Regions from separate parts of the Macrococcus armenti genome, predicted to be linked through region 2. Evidence: predicted binding sites of a transcription regulator. Region 2 holds the regulator's gene; the other holds the start of a gene.

Region 1 (6,594 bases), 490 kb from region 2:
ACATTGAATATTTGTGCGTCATTGTATGGTACTATCAGTTTAGTTAATATAAGTGGAGGCGCAACAAATGAAAAAAGTACTATTATCAATCATTGCTGTTTTTATGTTACTTTCAGCTGGAGAGCACGTAAATTCAAATGTACCGGTAGCAGAAGCTGCGTACTACAATCCAATTAAAAAAGCAGGCTACAATTATTATTATAGAGGTAGCTGTGTATATTACGCATTCAATAGACGTGCGCAATTAAAACGTCCTGTTTCAAATGCATGGGGAAGTGCGAAATATTGGCCGAACAATGCGAGACGTATGGGCTATAAAGTAAGTCGTACACCTGTTAAAGGATCAGTTTTAATTTCACAATTAGGTTATCATGGACATGCTGCAGTAGTAGAACGCATCAATAGAAATGGAAGCATTCTCGTTTCAGAAATGAATTATCCACGTTCAGGTGTAAAGACATACCGCACAATTTCTAAATCACAACGTGGACAATATCAATATATATATTAATATTCATATAAACCTTACACACATTACGTGATGTAAGGTTTTTTTGTTATAATGACGTTGAGGTGGAATATGAGAAAATTAATTACAATACTATTGTCGTTACTCTTTATATCTTTAGCAGTATACTCAATCTATACAGTTATTCAGTTTAACCAATCAAAAAACCAAATCTCAAATAAGAATATAGTTTCACATGAACATCCTGTGAATGGTAAAAACATCGGGGATATTTCAGTAACGGATTTTAATAATCATACATATAAGTTGAAAGAAACGTTAAAGCATGATATTAATATTATCAATATGTGGGCGTCATGGTGTGAACCTTGTAATAAGGAAATGCCGGAACTTATTCACTATGATCAGCAAAAACCGAATCATGTTGGTCTTATCGGATTGAATGTGCAGGATAAACCGGATAAGCGTGATGCATTTATTAAAAAGTACGGTCCGGATTATCCAATGTACAGTTTATCTGAAGAAATTACGAAACAATATAAGTTTACATATGTTCCAACGACACTGTTTGTAGATAAAGAGGGTAAAGTTTTAAAGACGTATATCGGAGAGTTAAATCAGTCACAAATAGAGAATATAATTCAGCAAATCGATTAGGAGTGATGAAATGGGTGTTCATCAATATTTTAAAAGTTTATCAGATCTGGAAAAGTTAATACGCTGTCCCGGTAAGTTTAAATATCAGGAACATAATGTTGCGGCACACTCATTCAAAGTCACTAAAATTGCGCAGTATTTAGCGACTGTAGAAGAATATAATGGTACACAAATAAATTGGAAAAGTGTTTATGAGAAAGCACTGAACCATGATTATCCTGAAATCTTTACAGGTGATATTAAAACGCCTGTGAAGTATGCATCTAAAGAATTAAAAAGGCTGTTCAGTGAAGTTGAAGAAGAAATGATTGGTAAGTTTATCGATAGTGAATTTCCTGAACAATACCGTAAGATATATCATGAACGTCTGAAAGAGGGTAAAGATGATACGATAGAAGGGCAAATTCTTGCAGTAGCAGATAAGATTGATTTACTTTATGAATCGTTCGGTGAAATACAAAAACGTAATCCAGAACCGTTATTTTTTGAAATATATGATAAGAGTTTGCGTACAATTATTCAGTTCAGTCATTTACATTGCGTTCAGGACTTTCTGAACAATATTTTACCTGATATGTTACAGGAGAAATTTATTCCGAGATCAGAACTACGCGAGATTACGATGGCAATTCTGCAGCAAAAGGAAAATGAATGATGGCGGTATGGTATATTCTTGCAAGCTTGTTACCTGCGCTAATGGTCGTTTGTTTCAGCATGATTGTGCGCAGTAAATACATGGGGTTATTTCTATCTGTAATTGTCATTGGTGTATCTGTATATGAAGGATTTTTTCATTCGCAGATGATCGTCTTTCTCGATACATTAAGTTTAATTGTAGGTTATTTGTTTGTTGAGATGTATCAACTTGATAAAGAAAATCAAATATAACGATAATAAGAAAACGATTTTTCGTTTTCTTTTTTATTTACGAACAAATGTTTGTACCTTGTTCATTAAATTTGGTAAAATGTAAATCGATAAGGAGGGGCTTAAATGGAACATCATGAGTTTAAGATTCATTCAGATTATAAACCTGCAGGTGATCAACCTGAGGCGATAGATAAGATTGTTAAAGGAATTAAAGATGGAAAGCGTCATCAGACGTTACTCGGTGCAACAGGTACAGGGAAAACGTTTACGATGAGCAACGTTATAGAGCGAGTAGGGAAACCGACGTTAATAATGGCGCATAACAAAACTTTAGCAGGCCAGCTCTATAGTGAGTTTAAGGAATTTTTTCCTGATAATAGAGTTGAATACTTTGTAAGTTACTATGATTATTACCAACCAGAAGCTTATGTCCCTTCGACAGATACGTTTATTGAGAAAGATGCGTCCATTAATGACGAAATTGACAAGTTGCGACATTCTGCAACGAGCGCTCTATTTGAGCGTGACGATGTCATTATCATATCAAGCGTAAGCTGTATTTATGGTTTAGGTAATCCGGAAGAGTACCGCGATTTAGTTGTCAGCGTGCGTGTCGGAATGGAAATGGAACGCAATCAACTGTTAAGGAAGCTTGTAGATGTTCAGTATACACGTAACGATATCGATTTTCGTCGTGGTACATTTCGTGTACGAGGAGACGTTGTAGAGATTTTCCCTGCATCACGTGATGAACAATGTATACGTGTTGAGTTTTTCGGTGATGAAATTGAACGTATTAGAGAGATTAATTATTTAACAGGTGAAGTGCTAAAGGAAAGAGAACATTTTGCAATTTTCCCGGCAAGTCACTTCGTTACGCGAGAAGAGAAGATGAAGCTTGCGATAGAACGTATTGAAAAGGAGCTTGAAGAACAGCTAAAGAAGTTTCGTGACGAAGGGAAACTGTTAGAGGCACAGCGCCTTGAACAACGTACAAATTATGATCTTGAAATGATGCGGGAAATGGGCTTTTGCTCAGGTATTGAGAACTATTCACTGCATTTAACATTACGTCCAAGAGGATCAACGCCGTACACTTTACTTGATTATTTTGGTGATGACTGGTTGATTATGATGGATGAGTCACATGTTACAGTACCGCAAGTTCGTGGTATGTATAATGGTGACCAGGCGAGAAAGAACGTGCTTGTTGAACATGGTTTCAGATTGCCGAGTGCACTGGACAACAGACCACTTAAATTTGAAGAGTTTGAACAGAAAGGACATCAATTCTTATACGTTTCAGCAACACCTGGACCATATGAAATTGAACATACAGATGAGATGGTCGAACAAATTATCCGACCTACCGGTTTGCTGGATCCAATTATTGAAATTCGCCCGACAGAGCATCAAATAGATGATCTTATGGAAGAAATACGTCTTCGTGTTGAAAAGAATGAACGTGTTCTCATCACAACACTTACGAAAAAAATGAGTGAAGATTTAACAACGTATCTGAAAGAAGCGGGTGTTAAAGTTAATTATCTTCATTCAGAGATTAAGACGTTAGAACGTATAGAGATTATACGTGACTTAAGACTCGGTGTATTTGATGTACTTGTTGGTATTAACTTGTTAAGAGAAGGGCTCGACATACCTGAAGTATCACTCGTTGCAATACTTGACGCTGATAAGGAAGGATTTTTACGTAGTCAGCGTTCACTTATTCAGACAATCGGACGTGCAGCACGTAATGAAGAAGGGCGCGTCATTATGTATGCAGATAAGATTACAGACTCTATGCAGTTTGCAATTGATGAAACGTCACGTCGTCGCTCTATTCAGGAGGCATACAATAAAGAACATGGCATTACGCCGAAAACAATCAATAAGAAGATTCGAGATGTAATCAGTGCAACTGTAGAAGTAGAAGACACAGCACCGATAGACAAACCGAAGAAGAAGTTAACGAAGAAAGAACGTATACGCATGATTGAACAAATTGAGCACGAAATGAAAGAAGCAGCGAAAGCGTTAGACTTCGAACGTGCGACAGAACTCAGAGATGCACTCTTTGAGTTAAAGGCAGAAGGGTGAGTACATGAAAAATAAATCAATTATCGTTAAGGGCGCAAGAGCCCATAATTTAAAAAATGTAGATATTGAAATTCCGAGAGATAAACTTGTTGTAATGACAGGCTTATCTGGTTCAGGAAAATCAAGTTTAGCATTTGATACGATATACGCTGAAGGACAACGCAGATATGTTGAGTCATTAAGTGCGTATGCAAGACAGTTTCTAGGGCAGATGGATAAACCTGATGTAGATACGATTGAAGGTTTGTCGCCGGCAATTTCAATCGATCAGAAAACAACAAGTAAAAATCCGCGTAGTACAGTCGCGACAGTAACGGAAATTTATGATTACTTAAGGTTATTGTATGCGCGTATCGGTGTACCATACTGCCCAGAACACGGTGTACCGATTGAATCACAAACCGTACAGCAAATGGTAGATCAAGTAATGGCGCTTGAGGAACGTACAAAGATTCAAGTAATGGCACCAATTGTTCAAGGGCGTAAAGGGACACATAAAAAACTGATAGAAGATATATCTAAAAAAGGTTATGCACGTATTATGGTTGATGGTGAAGTACATGATGTATCTGATGAAATAGAGCTCGATAAAAATAAAAATCATGATATATTCGTTGTCATTGATAGACTGGTCGTTAAACAAGGTATTGAAGCGCGACTTGCAGATTCAATAGAGAATGCATTGAAGCTAGCTGAAGGTAATGTCGTAATCGATATTATTGGCGGCAATCCACTTAAGTTTTCAGAACACCATGCGTGTCCGATATGCGGTTTTTCAATTGATAAACTTGAACCAAGAATGTTTTCGTTTAATAGTCCATTCGGTGCATGTCCGGATTGCGACGGCCTCGGAACGAAGTTGACTGTCGATTTAAATCTTGTAATTCCAGATGATACAAAATCGCTTGCAAATGGTGCGTTAGTACCGTGGGAACCAATTAGCTCAAACTATTATCCGACATTATTGAAACAAGCTTGTAAACATTTTGGCATTTCAATGAAGGCGCCATTTAAAGATTTATCGAAGAAGGAACAGAATATTATTTTATATGGCCATGAAGATGACATTACATTTACATTTAAACAGGATAATGGTGTAACACGTAAACGCGTTATGAAATATGAAGGTATCGTAATGAATATTGAACGTCGTTACAAAGAGAGCCCGTCAGAGTATACACGTGAACAGATGAAGAAATATATGGCTGATGAAGCGTGTCATACGTGTCATGGCTATCGTTTATCTAAAGAAGCAATGAGCGTTAAAATTAATAATCAGCATATCGGGGAAGTTGTCACGATGTCGATTGGAGAAGCGCTTGATTACTTCAACAACTTACAGTTAACAGAGAAAGAACAGCAAATTGCTGCACTCGTACTTAAAGAAATTACTGAACGATTATCGTTTTTATATAATGTCGGCCTCGAATATTTAACGCTAAATCGTGCAGCTGGAACGTTATCAGGTGGAGAAGCACAGCGTATTCGTCTGGCAACTCAAATTGGTTCCCGACTGACTGGCGTAATGTATGTACTGGATGAACCTTCTATCGGTTTACATCAACGAGATAATGATCGATTAATTGAAACATTAAAGTCGATGCGTGATATCGGTAATACTTTGATTGTTGTTGAGCATGATGAGGATACGATGCTTGCTGCGGATTATCTTATAGATATTGGTCCTGGTGCAGGTGTGCATGGGGGAGAAATCGTAGCACAAGGGACACCGAAACAAGTGATGAAAAATAAAAAATCACTTACAGGACAATATTTAAGTGGTGATAAAAAAATTGAACTTCCTGAAACACGACGCCATCCTGACGGAAGATTTTTAACGATTGAAGGGGCATCGAGTAACAACTTAAAAGCTGTTGATGCTAAAATCCCACTCGGTATGATGACTGTTGTAACGGGCGTATCAGGTTCCGGTAAAAGTACGCTCGTAAATGATGTGCTCTATAAAGCATTAGCGCAAAAATTATACAAAACGAAAGAAAAGCCTGGACCGCATAAAGCGGTTAAAGGGATTGAACATATCGATAAAATCATCGATATTGATCAGTCACCTATCGGCCGTACACCAAGATCCAACCCCGCAACATATACGAGCCTTTTTGATGATATACGTGATGTGTTTGCTCAGACGAACGAAGCGAAATTACGTGGCTATCAGAAAGGCCGCTTCAGCTTTAATGTTAAAGGCGGAAGATGTGAAGCATGTCACGGTGATGGTATTATAAAGATCGAAATGCATTTCTTACCTGATGTGTATGTACCATGTGAAGTGTGTAATGGTAAGCGATATAATCGTGAAACGCTGGAAGTGAAATATAAAGACAAAAACATTGCAGATATTTTAGAGATGACGATTGAAGATGCTTATCATTTCTTTGAGAATATACCGAAGATTAAACGTAAACTAAAGACGATTATTGATGTAGGACTCGGATATATTCAGTTAGGACAACCTGCAACGACGCTTTCTGGTGGAGAAG
Region 2 (6,594 bases):
CATAATCATCCCAGAATCTATTCGCATCAACAACTGTAACCATCGTATCTAATACTGTATTTTCACTTAAGTTTATACCAAGCACTTCATCGTTTAATGTTAACGTTTGAGCTACCGGTAAAGGTTCAGAAATGCCTGTTGATTCAATAACGATATAATCTAGTTCTGAGGCTTTAATTAATTTATCAATTTCAATTAGCAAATCTTCACGCAACGTACAACATATACAACCATTTTGTAACTGTACCATTTTTTCATCTGTACGTGACATATTTACTAAGTCAGCGTCAACATTAATCTCGCTCATGTCATTTACGATGACACCTACGCGTTTATCTTCATTATTCATTAATATATGATTGAGTAATGTTGTTTTTCCGCTTCCTAGAAAGCCACTTAATACTGTAATAGGGACTTTCAAATGTACAACCTCCAATTCGTAATCATTACGTTTTACTATGATATATGTTTTCATTCATTTTGTAAAGCATATTTCAATAAATTTATGAATTAATTTTTTATTCTTATATCATTGTATTTATTAACTGTTGCAATTTATTTGGATTGAGTATAGAATATTAAAACGTAACGATTACGAAATAGGAGATGAAGCAATGAAGAAGTATTTTTCATTATTATTAGTAGCGATGTTAGTTTTATTAGCTGCTTGTGGAAGTAAAGAAGAAAAAAGTGATGGCAAGTTAAAGGTATATACGACAGTATTTCCTTATAAAAGTATTATTGAGCAAATTGGTGGTGACCATGTAGATGTTACATCTATTTACCCACAAGGCATTGATATCCATTCATTCGAACCAACACAAAAGGATACAATGCGAATTGCAAAATCTGACTTATTTATTTATTCAGGTGAGGCTTTAGATGCTGTGGGTGGAAAGATAGATAAAGTTGTTAAGGATAAAACAAAAGTAGTCGCACTTGATAAAGCGATTAAAGAATCAGATATGATTGCTGGTGAAGCACATGATCATGATCACGAAGGACATGGCCACGATCATGAAGCACATGAAGATGAACACGATCACGAAGGTCATGATCACGGGGCACATGACCCACATATTTGGTTAGATCCTGTATTAAACAAAGCATTTGCGAAACAAATAAAAGATGAATTAATCGCAAAAGATAAAGCAAATGAAAAAGTATACGAAGAAAACTATAAAAAGCTAATTAAAGATTTAGACGAAATCGATATGGAAATGAAGAAAGTAACAAAAAATAAAAAACATGATACAGTATTCATTTCTCACGATTCATTAGGATATTTAGCACACCGTTACGGATTTAAGCAAGAAGGTGTTTCTGGTATGAATAACGAAGAACCATCTCAAAGTGATATTATTAATATGATTAATAATATTGATAAAACAAAAGCTTCTGTTATTTTATATGAACAGAACATTCCGACAAAAACAGCAGACATCATCAAAGATAAAACAAAAATTGAAACAGCAAAGTTTCATAATTTAGCTGTTTTAACGAAAGACGATAAAAAAGATGTAACATATCAGGACTTAATGAAAGAAAATATTAAATCAATTGATAAAGCATTAAACAATTAATAAGGAGAGATTATTTGGCTAAAAAATCAAAAATTGCAAAAGAACTTAAAAGACAGGAACTTGTAGAAAAATATAAAGAACAACGTGCTGCACTAAAAGCTGCAGGGGATTACACAGCATTAAGTAAGCTCCCACGAGATTCTTCTCCGTCAAGATTGACTAGCCGTTGCCAAATGACAGGAAGACCGCGTGGTGTATATCGTAAGTTTGGACTATCACGTATCGCTTTAAGAGAGCTTGCACATAAAGGGCAATTACCTGGTGTAAAAAAAGCAAGTTGGTAAAACGATTGAACATCAATACCCCGAACAATAACGAAGTTATTGTTCGGGGTATTGTTTTGCATCCGCGCGTCATATGGTATAATATTATGAACATAAGTGACAAGGGAGTATTGAAATGAAAGATAAAATTACAGCTTCATTGCTGATTACAACTGAAGATAAAATATTAATTCAGGATACTGGCAATAAAGAAATGAAACTGCCAGGTATCGTTAAAAAAGGTCAGCATACGATAAAGCAAACAGCAGAACAGTTTGCACGTAAGTTGAATAAAAACATAAAAGTAGGCGGTATTTTATTTGTTGTAGAGGAAAAAAAGACTTTTAAAGGTTTTATCTTTGAATCACGAGTTCATGATACAGCATTTGTATTTAATACGAGAAATAATGAAACATTTAAAGTGAGCCATCCTTATGCATGGCTTGATTTTGAACATTTGGATCAACTCGATATTGCTGACGAATTAAAACAGTTGATCATTTCAAATCAAGTGATTAAATCAAGTGTTCCATTAATAAATATACATTAGGAGAGCGTTATGAGTAATTACTGGCTGAATTTACCTGTGCGTAATGTAGCACAAGCACTTAATTTTTACCGAGCAATCGGTTTTGAAATTATTGAAGAACGAAGTAACAATGAAACGATTGGAGCATTTAAAATCGGTGATCAGACAATTTGTGTCTTTCGAAATGATATACTTGAAGGTTTTATAGGCACTGAAGTAAAAAGTATTTCTGATAAGCCGGAAATGATCGTTTCATTTAATTTTTCTAATAATGAGTCAGTAGATGTATTAAATCATTCTGTGAAAACTGCAGGGGGAAGTGTACTTGCTGAACCATCGATGAAAAATGGTTATTATGGCATGATGTTCACTGACTTAGATGGACATTATTTTAATGTGATTGTGATGTGAAGATAGAAATGTATAAAAGAATCTTATTTGTAATTTTTGTCTTATGTCTTATTTTGCTTTATTTTATACCATCTATTAATGGGAGAGGGCAGATTAATCTTTATGTAAAACTACTGCTATATGCGTTAACATTGCTTGGTTTATATATGAGCATGCTAATAGGTCATGTGAAATCACGTAAAGTCTATACGAGTTTATTTGTAGTCTTGACTGCAGTAATACTATTAATGCATACATTTAATGTTTGGTTATAATTATATACGAACAACCCCGAATTCATATGAATTCGGGGTTGTTTTATTATTAATGCGCTAACATTTCTTCCTTAACTTCATTTGCACTTAAATCATCTGGATAATATGTTGGCCAGTTTTCAAGTTCTTTGAGTAGTTCTGCTCTGTCATCACCCATGTAAATGTGGAAGTGAAGTGCTCTTTCTGGTGCAATAATATGATCGCTGAACTGAATAAATTTAGGTGCTTTATCATCGCCTGATACACGCTTAAATATATAACGTACGCCACGATTTCCTTTTTCATATGTCAGAATCTCTTTACCATCGTATTCGTATTCACCTTTATGCTTTTCACCATTTTGTGTAAATGTTATTTCTTTTTCACCAATTTTAATATGTGATACATCTGTTTTATAACCAGTTGTATAATAAGATTTTACATCTTCAGCAGACTTTTTCTGATCTTCTGCTTTATGCTCAAAAACTTCATCAAGTGTACCATCTTTTAAAAATGGATAAACAGATTGCCAGCTACCTTCCCAATCTGTTAATTTTCTATCTTTAACTGCTGAATCATCGAAGTATCCTTCATAAACTTTTTTATCAGCATCACTCATGTGATGGCCATGGTCATGTTCATGCTTATGATCGTGTTTGTGGTCATGTTCATGTACGCTGTTTTCATCTTTTTTATGTTCGTGTTGCTCTGTTTGAGTTTTCTTTGCTTCATTTTTATCTTTGTCCTGGTTACAGCCTGAAAGTAGAACTGATAAAGTAATTGCTGAACCGATTATAAAAGGCTTTTTCATATTTTTAATCTCCAATCGTAATTATTACGATTTAAATAATACTTTAATTTATTTTATTCGTCAATGAAATATTTATGGTAATATGAATAAATGAGGTGGAGTAAACATGAAATTAACATTAGTTTTTAGTTATGTATTGATTTTATTCATTTTGAGATATGGTGTTGAACTTATAAATGACCAAGTAACGTTATTTTTACTTATAGCAGGGTTGGCAATTTTCGGATTTTCGAATAGAAAGAAATGAGAAATACAAGGTTTCAATGATTACTGTTATACATTATCGGGTATTGAGAGGTATAGAACAGTAAGGGGATAGTAAGATGAAAGAAACTAAGAAAAAAGATCATAAAGATATATTAGAGCAAGTAAAAATTATATTAGGTAAATGAAAAAGTCACCAGAATGTCTGGTGACTTTTTTGATTATTCATATTGACTCGTTACAATCTAAAACTCTCTAAAGAGGCCGACAACTTTTCCTAAAACAGTAACAGCATCTAAGTAAATTGGATCCATAGATGGGTTTTCAGGTTGTAGTCTGTATCTGTTATTTTCTTTAAAGAATCGCTTCACTGTAGCTTCATCATCTTCAGTCATGGCAACGATAATATCACCATTTTCGGCAATTGATTGACGTCTGACGATGACTTTATCACCATCTAATATACCAGCTTCTATCATACTTTCACCAACGACTTCTAAAATAAAAATATCGCTATTATGACTTGAAGTAAAATGGGCAGGGAGCGGGAAATATTCTTCTACATTTTCAATAGCGGTGATTGGAATACCAGCTGTTACTTTACCGATAACTGGTACGTGTATCGTCGCTTCAGAAAAATTTTCAGTAGCATCTGTTGAAACAATCTCAATTGCACGAGGCTTCGTAGGGTCACGTTTAATATATCCTTTTTCTTCAAGTCTGGATAAATGACCATGAACAGTTGAGCTCGACGCTAAACCAACTGCTTCACCAATTTCTCTAACGCTAGGGGGATAGCCTTTAGTTGATACAATATGTTTTAAATATTCATATATTTCTTCTTGTCTTTTTGTAAGTTCTCTCATTATATTAAACACTCCTTATATGTGGTGTTAATTGTATTATAGCATATACGTTCGTATGTAACAAACATTTGTTCGTGTTTTTGTTGACATAGAACAAGTGTTCTGTTAAAGTGTAAATACAAACAAATGTTCTAGGAGGAATTTAATATGACAATTAGAATTTCTAAGGAATTTATGCTATGTTTCGTATTATTTTTGATGATCTCAGTCTTTACTATATTATATATCGAACAATCAAAAGCAATTTATTATAACGATGCACCGGGATTTACAGAACAAATAGGGGAACAGGATCAAACGAAGCTACCCCATTCGGACGTGTATCACGATCCAGTATCAAATGGTGAAGTATTAGGTGTTGTAAATTAACTCTATTTTATATTGGATTACGAGTGAAGCCAGTTGGTTTCACTCGTTTTTTTTGGTATCTTTATAATGAAAGGAATGAATTCAATGTTAGATGAAAAAAAAATAAAACGTATCAATGAATTAGCAAATAAAAAGAAAACAGTAGGATTAACAGAAGAAGAAGGTAAAGAACAAACAAAGTTAAGAAAAGAATATTTACAGTCATTCCGTCATTCCTTCAAGAAGACAATTGAAAATACTACAGTAATTGACCCGGAAGGTAATGATGTAACACCTGAAAAATTAAAAAATATTCAGAAACAAAATAAATTAAAATAATCAATAGATAGGAGAATTTTTATGTTTAACGAAAAAGATCAATTAGCAGTAGATACTATTCGTGCTTTAAGTATTGACCAAATTGAAGCGGCGAATTCTGGGCATCCAGGTTTACCGATGGGTGCAGCACCAATGGCTTATACATTATGGACGCGCCATTTAAACTTTAATCCCGCTTCACACGATTTCTTTGACAGGGATAGATTTGTACTGTCTGCTGGACATGGATCTGCATTATTATATGCACTTTTACATGTATCAGGTGGACTGGAAATCGAAGAGTTAAAACAGTTCAGACAGTGGGATTCAAAAACGCCTGGACATCCTGAATATCGCCATACGAAAGGTGTAGAAATTACAACAGGTCCTCTTGGGCAAGGTTTTGCGATGAGTGTTGGTATGGCGATGGCTGAAAAACATCTTGCTGCAACGTACAATGATACACTCGTTGATCACTATACGTATGCACTCGTTTCAGATGGTGATCTGATGGAAGGTATCTCTCATGAAGCAGCGAGTTTAGCGGGGCACCTTAAATTAAATAAACTTATCGCACTATATGATTCAAACGATATTTCACTGGATGGTGAATTAAATAAATCGTTTTCGGAAGATATTAAAGGAAGATTTGAAAGTTACGGCTGGCAGCACATTCTCGTTAAAGACGGAAATGACCTGGAAGCAATTGATAAAGCAATTGTAAAAGCAAAAGAGAGTGACTTACCAACAATTATCGAAGTGAAAACGATTATCGGATATGGTTCACCAAACAAGCAAGGTACAAATGGAGTACATGGATCACCTTTAGGCGCTGATGAGCGTAAATTAGTGTTTGAAGCATATGCTTTAGATGCTGATAAAAAATTCCACGTCGATCCATCTGTGTATGAAATATTCCAGGAAACGATGTTAAAACGTGCAAATGAAAAAGAAAATAACTGGAACGAAGCGTTCAAACAGTTTGAAACAGACAATAAATCATTAGCGACGCAATTTAAAAATGATAT

What was found. Region 2 encodes LexA, which represses DNA repair genes until DNA is damaged. Its sites were predicted from a motif close to CGAACATATGTTCG; they were not measured.
Region 1: a site for LexA is predicted at 2,055-2,068, ahead of uvrB (excinuclease ABC subunit UvrB). Genes of this name have one in related genera too.

What each region holds. Positions count from the first base shown of each region.
Region 1 is NZ_CP083608.1:545,502-552,095, forward strand. Features, by position in the region: gene LAU42_RS02965 (CHAP domain-containing protein) at 68-511, shown strand; gene LAU42_RS02970 (TlpA family protein disulfide reductase) at 581-1,126, shown strand; gene LAU42_RS02975 (YfbR-like 5'-deoxynucleotidase) at 1,137-1,781, shown strand; gene LAU42_RS02980 (DUF2198 family protein) at 1,778-2,014, shown strand; gene uvrB (excinuclease ABC subunit UvrB) at 2,120-4,096, shown strand; gene uvrA (excinuclease ABC subunit UvrA) at 4,101-6,594, shown strand, end outside.
Region 2 is NZ_CP083608.1:1,034,279-1,040,872, forward strand. Features, by position in the region: gene LAU42_RS05320 (GTP-binding protein) at 1-475, opposite strand, end outside; gene LAU42_RS05325 (metal ABC transporter solute-binding protein, Zn/Mn family) at 615-1,583, shown strand; gene rpsN (30S ribosomal protein S14) at 1,598-1,867, shown strand; gene LAU42_RS05335 (hypothetical protein) at 1,983-2,396, shown strand; gene LAU42_RS05340 (VOC family protein) at 2,406-2,786, shown strand; gene LAU42_RS05345 (metal-binding protein ZinT) at 3,090-3,830, opposite strand; gene lexA (transcriptional repressor LexA) at 4,280-4,900, opposite strand; gene LAU42_RS05355 (hypothetical protein) at 5,048-5,269, shown strand; gene LAU42_RS05360 (DUF896 domain-containing protein) at 5,354-5,587, shown strand; gene tkt (transketolase) at 5,609-6,594, shown strand, end outside.